Regions from separate parts of the Hydrogenoanaerobacterium saccharovorans genome, predicted to be linked through region 2. Evidence: riboswitches for the same ligand, from Rfam matches in the RefSeq annotation. Region 2 holds a riboswitch; the other holds the start of a gene.
The links. Region 2 has a riboswitch for cobalamin ahead of EDD70_RS04870 (energy-coupling factor ABC transporter permease). Riboswitches for the same ligand answer to the same signal wherever they lie in the genome.
Positions count from the first base shown of each region.

Region 1: another riboswitch for cobalamin. It lies ahead of uvrB (excinuclease ABC subunit UvrB); the one in region 2 lies ahead of EDD70_RS04870 (energy-coupling factor ABC transporter permease).

Region 1 is NZ_RKRD01000001.1:1,466,139-1,472,447, forward strand. It holds gene uvrA (excinuclease ABC subunit UvrA) at 1-2,117, opposite strand, end outside; gene uvrB (excinuclease ABC subunit UvrB) at 2,209-4,185, opposite strand; cobalamin riboswitch at 4,682-4,869, opposite strand; gene EDD70_RS06875 (cupin domain-containing protein) at 4,930-5,361, opposite strand; gene EDD70_RS06880 (ethanolamine utilization protein EutH) at 5,361-6,309, opposite strand, start outside.
Region 2 is NZ_RKRD01000001.1:1,049,847-1,056,155, reverse strand. It holds gene cbiQ (cobalt ECF transporter T component CbiQ) at 1-179, opposite strand, end outside; gene EDD70_RS04875 (energy-coupling factor ABC transporter substrate-binding protein) at 183-488, opposite strand; gene EDD70_RS04870 (energy-coupling factor ABC transporter permease) at 499-1,245, opposite strand; cobalamin riboswitch at 1,387-1,581, opposite strand; gene EDD70_RS04865 (patatin-like phospholipase family protein) at 1,741-3,039, shown strand; gene EDD70_RS04860 (D-alanyl-D-alanine carboxypeptidase family protein) at 3,076-4,467, opposite strand; gene EDD70_RS04855 (peptidylprolyl isomerase) at 4,647-5,165, shown strand; gene ptsP (phosphoenolpyruvate--protein phosphotransferase) at 5,213-6,309, opposite strand, start outside.

The DNA of each region.
Region 1 (6,309 bases), 420 kb from region 2:
CCTGTATAAGTTGCAGGGTTAGAGCGTGGGGTTCTTCCGATTGGTGATTGATTGATATCTATAACTTTGTCAAGGTTTTCAATCCCCAAAATATCATCATGTTTACCTGCACGAATACGTGACCCGTTAAGTGTAGAAGCCAGTTTTTTGTAAAGTATTTCGTTCACTAAAGAACTTTTCCCCGAGCCAGAAACACCTGTTACCACTGTAAAAGTACCCAAGGGGATTTTTACATCAACATTTTTGAGGTTATTTTCTTTAGCACCAATTACTTCTATCCAATTACCGTTGCCGCTGCGGCGAATTGAGGGAACAGGAATTTTTTTACGCCCGCTGAGATATTGCCCTGTAAGAGAATCATCACATTTTTCAATATCGTCCAGTGAACCTGCACAAACAACTTTACCACCATGCACTCCCGCCCCCGGCCCTATATCAACAATGTAATCGGCATTGCGCATAGTATCCTCATCGTGTTCCACAACTATCAGCGTATTACCCAAGTCACGCAACCGTTTTAAAGTTGAAATCAGTTTATCGTTATCTTTTTGATGCAGTCCAATACTTGGTTCATCCAGAATGTACAATACCCCCATCAAGCTCGAGCCAATTTGTGTAGCGAGACGGATGCGCTGGCTTTCGCCGCCGGACAGCGTACCGGCAGCACGGGATAATGTTAAGTATTCTAAACCTACGCTTTGTAAAAAGCCAAGACGTTCTCGAATCTCTTTCACTATTTGCGCCGCAATCATCTGTTCTCGTTCAGTAAGGTGCAATTTGTCTAGAAAATCGAGAGCCTTAACAACCGACATTTTACAAAAATCGCTGATGTTTATACCGCCAACCAATACTGCAAGGTAAACATCTTTTAGCCGATCTCCATGACAATCGGGGCAGCACTCTGAACTCATGTATATAGCCAGTTCTGCTTTCATCCATTCACTGGTTGTAACCCGAAACCGACGTTCTAAATTGTTAATTACACCTTCAAAATCTGTGGTGTATTCCCCTTGCATTGATCCAGCATCTCGGAAAATTTTAAATTTTTCACCGTTAGTACCGTAAAGCAATAAATTTTTACATTTCTGAGGTAAGTCTTTAAAGGGTGTATCCAGCGAAAACCCATAATGATTTGCAAGACCTTCGTAATAACTTTGCGCCATACCACCCTCAGCATAATACCATCCGCTTGCTTTTATTGCACCCTCTCGGACAGAAAGCTTTTTATTTGGTACAACAAGATCTGGATCCACCTTCATAAAAGTACCGAGGCCGGTACATTTTTCGCACGCGCCCTGAGGATTATTAAACGAAAACATTCTCGGGGCAAGTTCTTCAATGCTGATATTATGATCGGGGCAAGCGTAGTTTTGCGAAAACATAATTTCTTCTCCGCCAATTACGTCAATTACAGCAAGTCCGCCAGAAAGCCCCACCGCTGTTTCCAACGAATCGGAGAGGCGTGATTTAATATCGGCTTTTACGACTAGCCTGTCCACAACAATTTCAATAGAATGTTTTTTGTTCTTTTCAAGTTTGATTTCCTCGGTAAGGTCATAGATATTCCCATCAACACGCACTCTTGCATATCCTGACCGTTTAGCAGCTTCAAATTCCTTTACATGTTCACCCTTGCGCCCGCGTACAACTGGTGCAAGAACCTGAATTTTGGTACCGGTTTGCAATGACAATATTTGATCTACCATTTGGTCAACTGTTTGCTGTTGAATTGGTCTGCCGCAAATTGGGCAGTGCGGAATGCCAATGCGTGCATACAACAAACGAAGATAGTCGTAAATTTCGGTGACTGTCCCCACCGTGGAACGCGGGTTTTTCGATGTAGTTTTTTGATCGATTGAGATAGCAGGTGAAAGTCCTTCAATTGAATCAACATCGGGTTTTTCCATCTGCCCTAAAAACTGGCGAGCATAGCTTGACAGACTTTCTACATAGCGGCGCTGACCGTCGGCATAGATTGTGTCAAAAGCTAATGAGCTTTTCCCCGACCCTGAAAGCCCTGTAAAGACCACAAACTTGTCACGTGGAATTTCCAGACTAATATTTTTCAGGTTATGCTCGCGAGCCCCTTTTATAATAAGTTTATCATTAATCGGCAAAATATCTTCCTCCAAACAATGTTATGCTACATAATGGTCATTGCAAGTGCTGGTTTTATTGGGGGACAATCATCAGCACCCAATTGCAATGCTATATTTTTTGCTGCTCTTTTAGCTTTTTAATCTTATCACGCAGGTAAGCTGCATGCTCGAATTCCAATATTTTAGCAGCATTTTTCATTTCTGCAGTTAATTTTGCAATCAATGCCTCTCGTTCTTTAAAACTTAACCTCTTCGTTGATTTCGTTTTATTGTTTGTAGAATCCCTTGAAGAAATTTCAAGAATGTCACGTACATCTTTAACAATTGTCTGGGGGGTAATCCCATGATCCTTATTATGCTGTATTTGAAGCTTACGTCGACGTTCCGTCTCTGTAATCGCCCGTTCCATTGAGTTTGTAACGGAATCGGCATACATGATAACCATGCCTTCGGCGTTACGTGCAGCACGCCCGATTGTTTGTATTAAAGAGGTTTCAGAACGTAAAAATCCTTCTTTATCTGCATCTAAGATTGCAACCAATGAAACCTCAGGTATATCAAGGCCTTCTCTTAGCAGATTAATACCCACCAGTACATCAAACTCGCCAAGCCTAAGGTCTCTGATAATTTCCATACGTTCAATGGTATCAATATCATGGTGCATATATCTAATTTTAATACCCATTCCTTCAAAGTAGGTGGTTAAGTCCTCTGCCATTTTTTTAGTAAGTGTGGTTACCAACACACGTTCTTTTTTTGCAATACGCATATTAATTTCAGATAGAAGATCATCAATCTGCCCTTCGACAGGCTTGACTATAATTTCGGGGTCAACCAAACCGGTTGGCCGAATGATTTGTTCTACCGTTTGCACACAATGCTCTTTCTCGAACGGTCCTGGAGTAGCACTAACATAAACAGCCTGATTAATCTTTCCATAAAATTCATCAAAATTAAGAGGCCGATTATCAAAAGCAGACGGCAAACGGAAACCATAGTCAACAAGGTTCTTTTTACGTGCATAATCGCCGCCATGCATACCACGTACTTGAGGCAGCGTAACATGCGACTCATCTACAAAAAGAAGAAAATCATTGGGGAAGTAATCAATTAATGTAGTGGGCATACTACCCGCAGCTCTACCAGAAAGTACGCGCGAATAGTTTTCTATCCCTTTACAGAAACCAATTTCGTTTAACATTTCTATATCATAGTTTGTGCGCTCTGCAATGCGTTGTGCTTCAATAAATTTACCTTTTCCGGTAAAGTAACGAACTCGCTCATCGCATTCAGTTTGTAATTCGTGAATCGATTTTTCCATACGTTCACGCGGAATAATATAGTGACTGGCAGGATAAATGACTGCACTTTTCACATTTGTTTTCACTTCGCCTGTAAGCGTATTTATTTCACTTATTCGTTCAATTTCATCCCCAAAGAACTCTACGCGAACCGCAGTATCGCCGGAGTAAGTTGGGAATATCTCGACAACATCACCGCGAACACGAAACTTGTTACGAATAAAATTAATATCGTTGCGCTCATATTGAATTTCAACAAGTTTTGAGATTAATTCGTCACGATCTTTTGTCTGCCCCAAACGCAAAGAAATAACCATATTTTTATAATCAATAGGGTCACCCAAACTATAAATACACGATACGCTTGACACTACGATAACATCTCGCCGCTCTCCTAAAGCGGCAGTAGCAGAGTGACGCAGGCGCTCAATCTCATCGTTGATTGCACTGTCTTTTTCGATATAAGTATCGGTGCCTGCAATATAAGCTTCAGGCTGATAATAATCGTAATAACTGACAAAATATTCTACAGCATTATTGGGGAAAAATTCTTTAAACTCACTGCATAACTGTGCTGCCAATGTTTTGTTGTGTGCAAGAATTAAGGTAGGTTTATTTACCTGCGCAATTACATTTGCCATGGTAAATGTTTTGCCTGAACCTGTAACACCCAAAAGCGATTGTTCATGTGCCCCTGCATTAATCCCTTCTACCAATTTTTTAATTGCTTGAGGCTGGTCACCTGTTGGTTTATATGGCGAGACCAACTCAAATTTATCAGGCAAATTTGCTACCTCCTTAAATTTTTTAAGCTTACTTTACGGCAATTACCGTAGCAATATAATGTTATCACATTCCAGTTTCATGTCAATGGAACTTAACTATTTGATTTTTGCATTTATATAACTGTTGATTACTTATCATCAGAACAAATGTTCTGATGATAAGTATACCACTTTAGAAAAATAGAGTCAAGCATGCATGTAGATAATGTAAAACCGTACTATAAACTAAATAGACAAAAAAGCACGCAGCTGCAGCTACGTGCTTTTGTAAGAAGATTTGAAAACCTATATTGGTATCTGTCATCGATACACTGTTCAGCGGTTTTCAAACAAAGGCTTACCGACAATTATTATGCAAACTTTTTTAAATCATACGATGCTGTTTATATCAATATACAAAGGAAAAAGCTGTACCCTTAAAAAGGTACAGCTTCAAAAGCCTATAAAAAATATAGTACGGCTTATAAAACCACACCTTCTTAGCAACGAAGAAGTTTTTGTGTGATGTACATAGGCAGATATTCTGACTCAAACGTCAAACGCGATTTTCGCCTTCCCAGATAAAACCAGTGGCAACTGAAAATCACTACGCTTACACAGCAACGGCTTTGTGTGGGATTTTCACCCATCTTCCCTTTTAAGTGTTTCTATCAAAGAAACAACACCTATGTACTGCAATATTAACTTGTTATTAAATTATAAGTTTTTTATTTTTATTTGTCAATGCATTAAAACTTGAGCTTATTATTTTTGAGATTGCCAATCAGCAGGATAAACAAAATAAGCAAAACGTGCATAATCGGGTGTTTGAAAATGGATATGGCTTCCTTTAGGAATATAGAGGATATCTCCTTTTTTGCCAGATATGACATTGCCGTTAATTTCAATTTCCAAGTTGCCTTCAATCACATAATCAAACTCATCATAGCTTAAAGTCCAGTCAAAAGAGGTATGATCAAGCTCCATAATACCGGCACCCATGCGCGGAGCCTCTTCGAGGGTGACAATGTCTTTTAACGAGACACCCTTTTGCTCAAATGGCTCCGTTTTAACGGTATCTGTTTTTACTACCAGCACTCCGCTTTTATCTACGTGTTTTTCAAAGGGAGGCTGACCTTGAGCTTCAAGCAGAACTTTCTCGACAATTTCACGAATTAATTGTTCACTTACGTTCATTATTTACCCTCCGATGCTCCACTATCAATTTTAGAGAGCAGTTTAGGTGAAAGAATATTTGCAAGAACCAATGCTGTGATACCAGCTACCAATTTACCGACAATAACAGGGAAAATCATCTCTTTATTGACACCTGCGGTAAATCCAAGGTGATCGCCAAAAACGAAAGCAGCTGAAACTGCAAATGCAACGTTGAGAACTTTACCTTTCGGGTTCATATCACCAAGAATATTAAACATTGCTATGTTGTTGGCAAGGTTTGCAATTAAGCCTGCAGAACCAACTTCGTCCATTCCAAGACCTTTACCCACCTTCATCAAAGGTTTCTTAAAGGCTTTTTTAATCCATTCAACCATTGGGAATGCACCAATTAGAACTATTGCAATTGTTCCTACAACAATGATACCGTCAATAAGCGGAATGTTTCCTCCACCCTCGGGAGGCTCTACCATCATGTTAAAGAGAGGAAAATGGATACCGGTTTGATATTGGAATACCGCAATAGCTGTGCCGATGGTAATGATAATGGTAACTGCATTACCAAAATGGTTAAAGCCACGCATCATAGAACCGGGTTTAAACCAAAGGCCAATTGCAATCAGACCTGCAATAATGATAACCGGAATAAGATTGATGATGATTGTTAGGAAATCGATTTTATACGGAGTTAAATTCATAACCAAACCGCCAACGATACAACCGATTGGGATTGTTATTAAGCCTGCAAGCGTGCCGGCTGCCAGATAGGGACGATCTTTCGTGGCGATAATACCAAGTGCTACAGGGATTGTAAATACAATTGTTGGCCCCATCATAGTACCTAGAATCAAACCTGCAAAATTACCAATCGTTTCGTTAGCAGCGAGCTGCATTGCAAGCGGATATCCGCCCATATCGCATGCGAGCAGAGTAGTTGCAAACATAGAAGGGTCTGCACCAAACAGCCCA
Region 2 (6,309 bases):
ATCGGCAGCCCCGAAAGCAGGGTACAAAGCAGCGCCATTAACGCAAAAATGCCGATGGAAAACAGAGCATTGTCCACCAATAATGTGTACACTAACGCAGAGATGGAAAGCCCCGCCTTAAAAGCGGGGCTCACATCCTTGATCTTGGAACTGTATGCGAGCCGATCCATTGTAATCATTAATTATTGATCCTTCTTTTTATACTTCTTGCTGGCTGTGAGATAACCGATGCAAAAGAAGAATACTCCGGAACCCAGCGCAGCCTGCAAGCAGAACAACAAACTTTCGGTTTCGCCGCCCGGAGGCGCCCACATAGGCTCAAACCACGGCTCATATTCAGTATCGATGGAAGTAATAATTTCGTCTGCGGCGCCGTCTGCCCCGCCAAACTCAGAATCTTTTATCGTAAGTAGCGGATAAATAAGAATACCCGCGCAAACAGCAAGTGCTAAAATTACACCTAAAATCTTTTTCGTTTTCGTATTCATTTTTTCCCTCCTATTTCACGGTAACACAAAGCGTATTGAGCTCATCGGAACAAAGCGATGCAATTGCATTGTAAACAAGTACAGTCAGAATACCTTCGACAATGGCAAGAGGGATTTGTGTCATTGCAAAAATACCCATAAATTTGCCCCAAGACTGCATAAAGCTAACACTTTCGTTGTTAAACGCAAGTGCAAGCTGAGTTGCCGTGACTGCATAGGTAAACAAATCCGCCACAAATGCCGCTAAAAACACCTGAACGTTTTTATGTGCTTTGCACTTTTTAGCAAGCAGATATACCCCATAGCCTACAAAGGGCCCTGCTACAGCCATGGAAAAAGCATTTGCACCGAGTGTGGTAAGCCCGCCATGTGCAAGCAAAATTGCCTGAAACAGTAATACAATAAACCCCAGCACTGCCATTGCAGCCGGACCGAACAAGATAGCACCAAGCCCTGTACCCGTTGGGTGAGATGAGCTTGCCGTTACCATAGAAGGCATTTTTAAAGCAGAGAGTACAAAGCAATAAGCACCCGACATTGCCAAAAGCATTTTGATACGGTTGTTACCCGCACACTGCTTTTTGATGGCTAAAAAGCCCCATACAAAAAACGGGAGGAAAATTGCGCTCCATATGAGGCTCCAGTTAGCAGGGAGCATTCCCTCTGCAATGTGCATACCATAGGCAGGCACTGAACTGAGCATCATCATGGACACGAGGATAGATGCTTTTAAGATGTTTTTTTGCGACTTGTTCATTCGTCATTCTCCTTTTTCTTTTTTAGGTCAAGTTCGCATACATGATAAAACACCGCCCCAGCATCTGCACATGCCAAAGCGGTGTTATGAAAATCTACATTCAAAATTTTCAAAACGTACGCTGGCTACCGCAGAACTGTACGCATTTATAAACTGTAGGCAGATATTCTGGCTTGTGCATCTTCACACCGATACGCCTTCCCAGAGGATTTCTCCAGTGACATTTTGATCGGCACTCCGCACTTACAGCAGCGGCCCTGCGCGGGATTTTCACCCGACTTCCCATTTCAACATACTGCCTAAAAGCAATATGTGACCTACAGTTGTAATTATATATTTTATCACTAAAATTGTACCTAAATAAGTACAAACTGTCAAGGGAATATCTTACGATAAACTACAATATATTGTGATTAGCATGATTATATTGCAAGGATTTGCATTGTCTGTTGTGGTATAATGTGGTAATATAATAACAAAAAGGGGGTATGCAATTTGGGTAAAACTGCACTGGTTTTGGCTGGCGGCGGCTCGCGCGGCTCGTACGAGCTGGGGGTTTGGCAGGCATTGCGCGAGATGGATATTGGCATAGACATTGTAACGGGCACATCCATAGGCGCAATCAATGGCTCGCTAATTACACAGGGGGACTACGAAACAGCAGTTGCGCTTTGGGATAAAATAGAAACCAGCCATGTGTTTGATGTACAGATTGACGAACAGCAAAATGTACGGCAAAAAGTAGTGCAAACCTACCGTACGTTTGTACGCAACTTTATCAAACACGGCGGTACAGGCAGCAACCCCTTAAAAGAAACATTAAGCTCTTATTTTGATGAAGAAAAAATCCGTTCATCTCCCATTGATTATGGTGTGGTAACTATGGAAATGGATTCTCGCAAACCTCATGAGCTTTACAAAAATGAAATGCCGAAAGGCAAAATGATTGATTACATCCTTGCAAGTGCATCCATCTACCCTGCCATAAAGCCCTATTTGATAGACGGCATACGTTATATTGACGGTGCATATTATGACAATCTGCCTGTTAAAATGGCGTTGGCACGCGGGGCAACAAACATTATTGCAGTGGATTTGGAAGCATTTGGTGTTGTTAAAAAAGAAGAGCTCCGTCTGGCAAGGCAGGTAAAGCTCATCCGCTCATACTGGGATTTAGGCCCAACACTGGTGTTCGACCGTATGACCATACGGCGCAACATACGATTGGGCTATTTGGATACACTGAAAGCATACGGCGCTTACGATGGACATGCGTACACATTTATTTGCGGGTTTGCTAAAAAACTAACCCAAGATTTTAGTAAAAAAGCCGAAGAAGCAGGAATATTACTCCATAATACAACAGATAAAAATTCGATGCTGGACAAGATGTTTTGGGGACGTATTACAAAATTTTTGGTAGAACGGGGCGTTACTGAAACTAACACAAGCAACATCGCTTTGGTTTGTGCTGAAGTTGCGGGAGAAACCTTTGGGTTAAGCAGCGAAAAAATCTATTCGCAAGATATATGGCTGAAACGCTTAAAAAAAGAGGTTGACGCCGTACAAATACCAGATAAATTGAAAGGCAGTACCGATAATAAACAAGGCATTTTGGATACTCTGCGTGACACCACAACCCTGTTTAATAAGCGTGTACGTACAAAATACGCGGCGTTGGTGATTAAAGAGATACTTAAAACACAAGATACTCAAAAACTGCTTACCAATGTTACGATTATGCCGGATGCTTTTTTCGGCGGCGCTTACCTTGTATTGCAAAATTTAGTGTAAAAAACCGCCATCGGCTTCTGCCGGTGGCGGTTGATTTTATTTTTTACGTCTTGTAGCAGGCGGCAATGGCCTTGTAATAATATCGGGGTCATCATATTGCTGAATACGTTTTATACGCTTTTGGCGGCGATGCCATTTGCAAAACTGGTTGTAGCCACGAATAATCAGCATAACCAAAAACAATAATACAACAAGACCGAGAACGGATAACACCACGATACCAATCACTTTGAGGATACCTATGAGCTGGGAGGTAATGGTAGGTTTTTTAGGAACATCGGCATTTGTGGAGTCTGCTTCGGCATCCAGTGCAAGGATTTGATAATCCATGGGGTAACTGCCAATCTTTTCGTACATGCTTATACTGCTGGTTTCAAAAACAACAGCAGGATGGATTTTTTCATCGGAATAATATTCTGGAACATCATAATCTATGCTGACGTCGGCATCCGACATATTTTTGTGCACAAGAAAACTGTACTCTTTTTCGCCGTAAATATTAACATTTTCAGCCGAACCGCCCGAACGGTAATGCGAAATATTAAACGTTTTCAGTTTGTCTTTGGTGATTGACATGCGTTTAAAATTATCAAAGCTGTAATCCAACAAGGCAATGGAATCTTTAAACTTATCGTACTTGTCCGATTTCAGCACTACAACAATTAGCTTCATACCGTTTTTTTCAGCAAGCGTAACACTGGTATGCTTTGCCTCTTGTGTCCAACCCAACTTGCCCCCGAGAGTACCCTCGTAGTAGAATTTAGACTCAACAAGCATCATATGCTCGGTAGCAAACTTACGCTCTTTTGGCTGCTTGTTTGTGGGGTATATTGTATAGGTATCCTTCATTCCGAATACATCCATAAAACCGGGCACACTAATAGCATATTTTGTAATAAGCGCCATATCGTATGCTGTTGTATAATGGTCATCATCGGGCAACCCGTTTGCGTTAACAAAATGGGTGTTTTTAGCACCTAGTTCTTCCGCTTTTTGGTTCATCATATCGGCAAAATCTTTCATTGTACCGCCGATATGTTCTGCAATCACGTTTGCCGCATCGTTTGCCGAGGGCAGCATCGTTGCATAAACAAGGTCTTTCATTGTTACAATTTCGTCTGGTTGAAGCGCAATGTGAGAACTGTTCGGCTCAATCGCAAATACGGCATCTTGCGTAACATTTACGCTGTCCTCCAGCTTACCTTTTTCAAGCCCCAAAGCAACGGTTAAAATCTTGGTGATACTTGCAGGATACTCTTTTGTATTCATATTTTTTTCAATCAAAACTTGTCCCGTTTCTGCATCCATCACCACGTATGCCTCTGCGACAGTGGGTGGCGGGGTTGAAGCCTCGGCAGCAAAAGCAGTTATTGTATAAGAAGCCGCTATCGCGGCAGAAATGAACAATGCAATCATTTTTTTAAACATAAATAAATCTCCCTACACATATTATCTGTCGCGAATCGACAACCACGTATTTTTTATTATATCAATTAATGGTGTAAAATAAAATAGTATGACGAAAAAAAGTTTTACATTTTAAATTACTAAATCTTGTGGTATAATAACAAACATATTTATTTAAAATATGAAATGAGGTTTATACAATGAAAAACCCAATTGTTACGATTGAAATGGAAAGCGGCGGTATGATCAAAGCGGAATTGTATCCGGACATTGCACCGAATACCGTAAAAAACTTTGTATCACTGGTAAACCGCGGCTTTTATGACGGGGTTATTTTTCACCGTGTCATCCCCGGCTTTATGATTCAGGGCGGCGACCCGCAGGGGATTGGTATTGGCGGCCCCGGTTACTCGATAAAAGGTGAATTTAGCGGAAACGGTTTTAAAAATGACCTTGCCCACACCAAAGGGGTGCTTTCGATGGCTCGTGCACAGAACCCCAACAGCGCAGGCTCACAGTTTTTCGTTATGGTTGACGATGCACCTTTTCTGGATGGCCAATACGCTGCTTTCGGCAAGGTGATTGAGGGCATTGAAGAGGCTGACCGCATTGTGGCTGTTCCGCGTGACCGCAGTGACAAGCCTTATGAAGACCAACGCATGAAAAAGGTGACCGTAGACACTTTTGGCGAAACCTACGATGAACCCGAAACCATATAAGATTGCTACAAACAAAAACAGGGCTTCTCAATGAGAAGCCCTGTTTTTTATTGTGAAAATTTTTTTAAGAGCCTGCGCACATCATCCGCTGAGGTACAGCACAAAACTTCGTCTAAAGATGCACGTATGCCGTTACAGTGCATCTGGCGCACATGATACTTTACCTGTGCCGCATCACAAGGCAAAACGCTGAGTTCATTGATACGCAGCGCCGCCCAAAGAGGTATCAATTCGGTATCGCCCGCAGCCTCGCCGCAAATAGACACGGGGATTTTATGTTTTTGTGCATTGCGTACTACTAACGCAATACTTCGAAGCACCGATGGACTGCAAACATCGTACAACTTTTCTACCTGAGGGTTCAGACGGTCCGCCGCCAAAACAAACTGGGTTAAGTCGTTGGAACCAATACTAAAAAAATCTGCTGTTTTTGCCAAAACGTCGCTAGTGATAACCGCAGCAGGTGTTTCAATCATTACCCCAACAGGCAGGTGCTCATCAAAATGAACATTCTCTTTTTTCAATTGCTTCATTACCCTGTAAAGCAAATGCCGCGTCTGTTTCACCTCATCTGTACCAGAGACCATAGGCAAAAGCAATTTTACCCTGCCATATGCACTTGCTTTAAGAACAGCACGCAGTTGTATACAAAACAGGTCGGGGCGTTCAAGACAAATGCGAATTGCCCTTTTGCCTAAAAACGGGTTTTCTTCTTTAGGCAGCTGCATATAATCTGCGCATTTATCTCCCCCGATGTCAAAAGCGGAAATCACCACATCTCTGCCTTTTGCCTTTTCTGCTGCGCTTTTATAAGCACGAAACAATTGGGCTTCACTTGGATAATCCTTTCCCGAAAGATAAAGAAAATCGCTGCGGTACAAGCCCACTCCGTCAATTAAATCCCAGTCGGCTTTATTCAAATCCTCTGCACTAAAGATGTTTACCGTTACGCGCAGCTCCTGCCCATCCAGCGTAACTGCCTTGAGATCTGCCGCCTTTTCGTAACGGTGGCGTTGTTTATCGTGCTCTGCAATTTGCGCCATATAGCGTTCAATAATTGCCTCATCCGGTTCGCAAACCACTTCGCCCGTATCACCGCTCACCGCAACTGTTGCGCCATCGGTTATACAGCAGGTAGCACCTT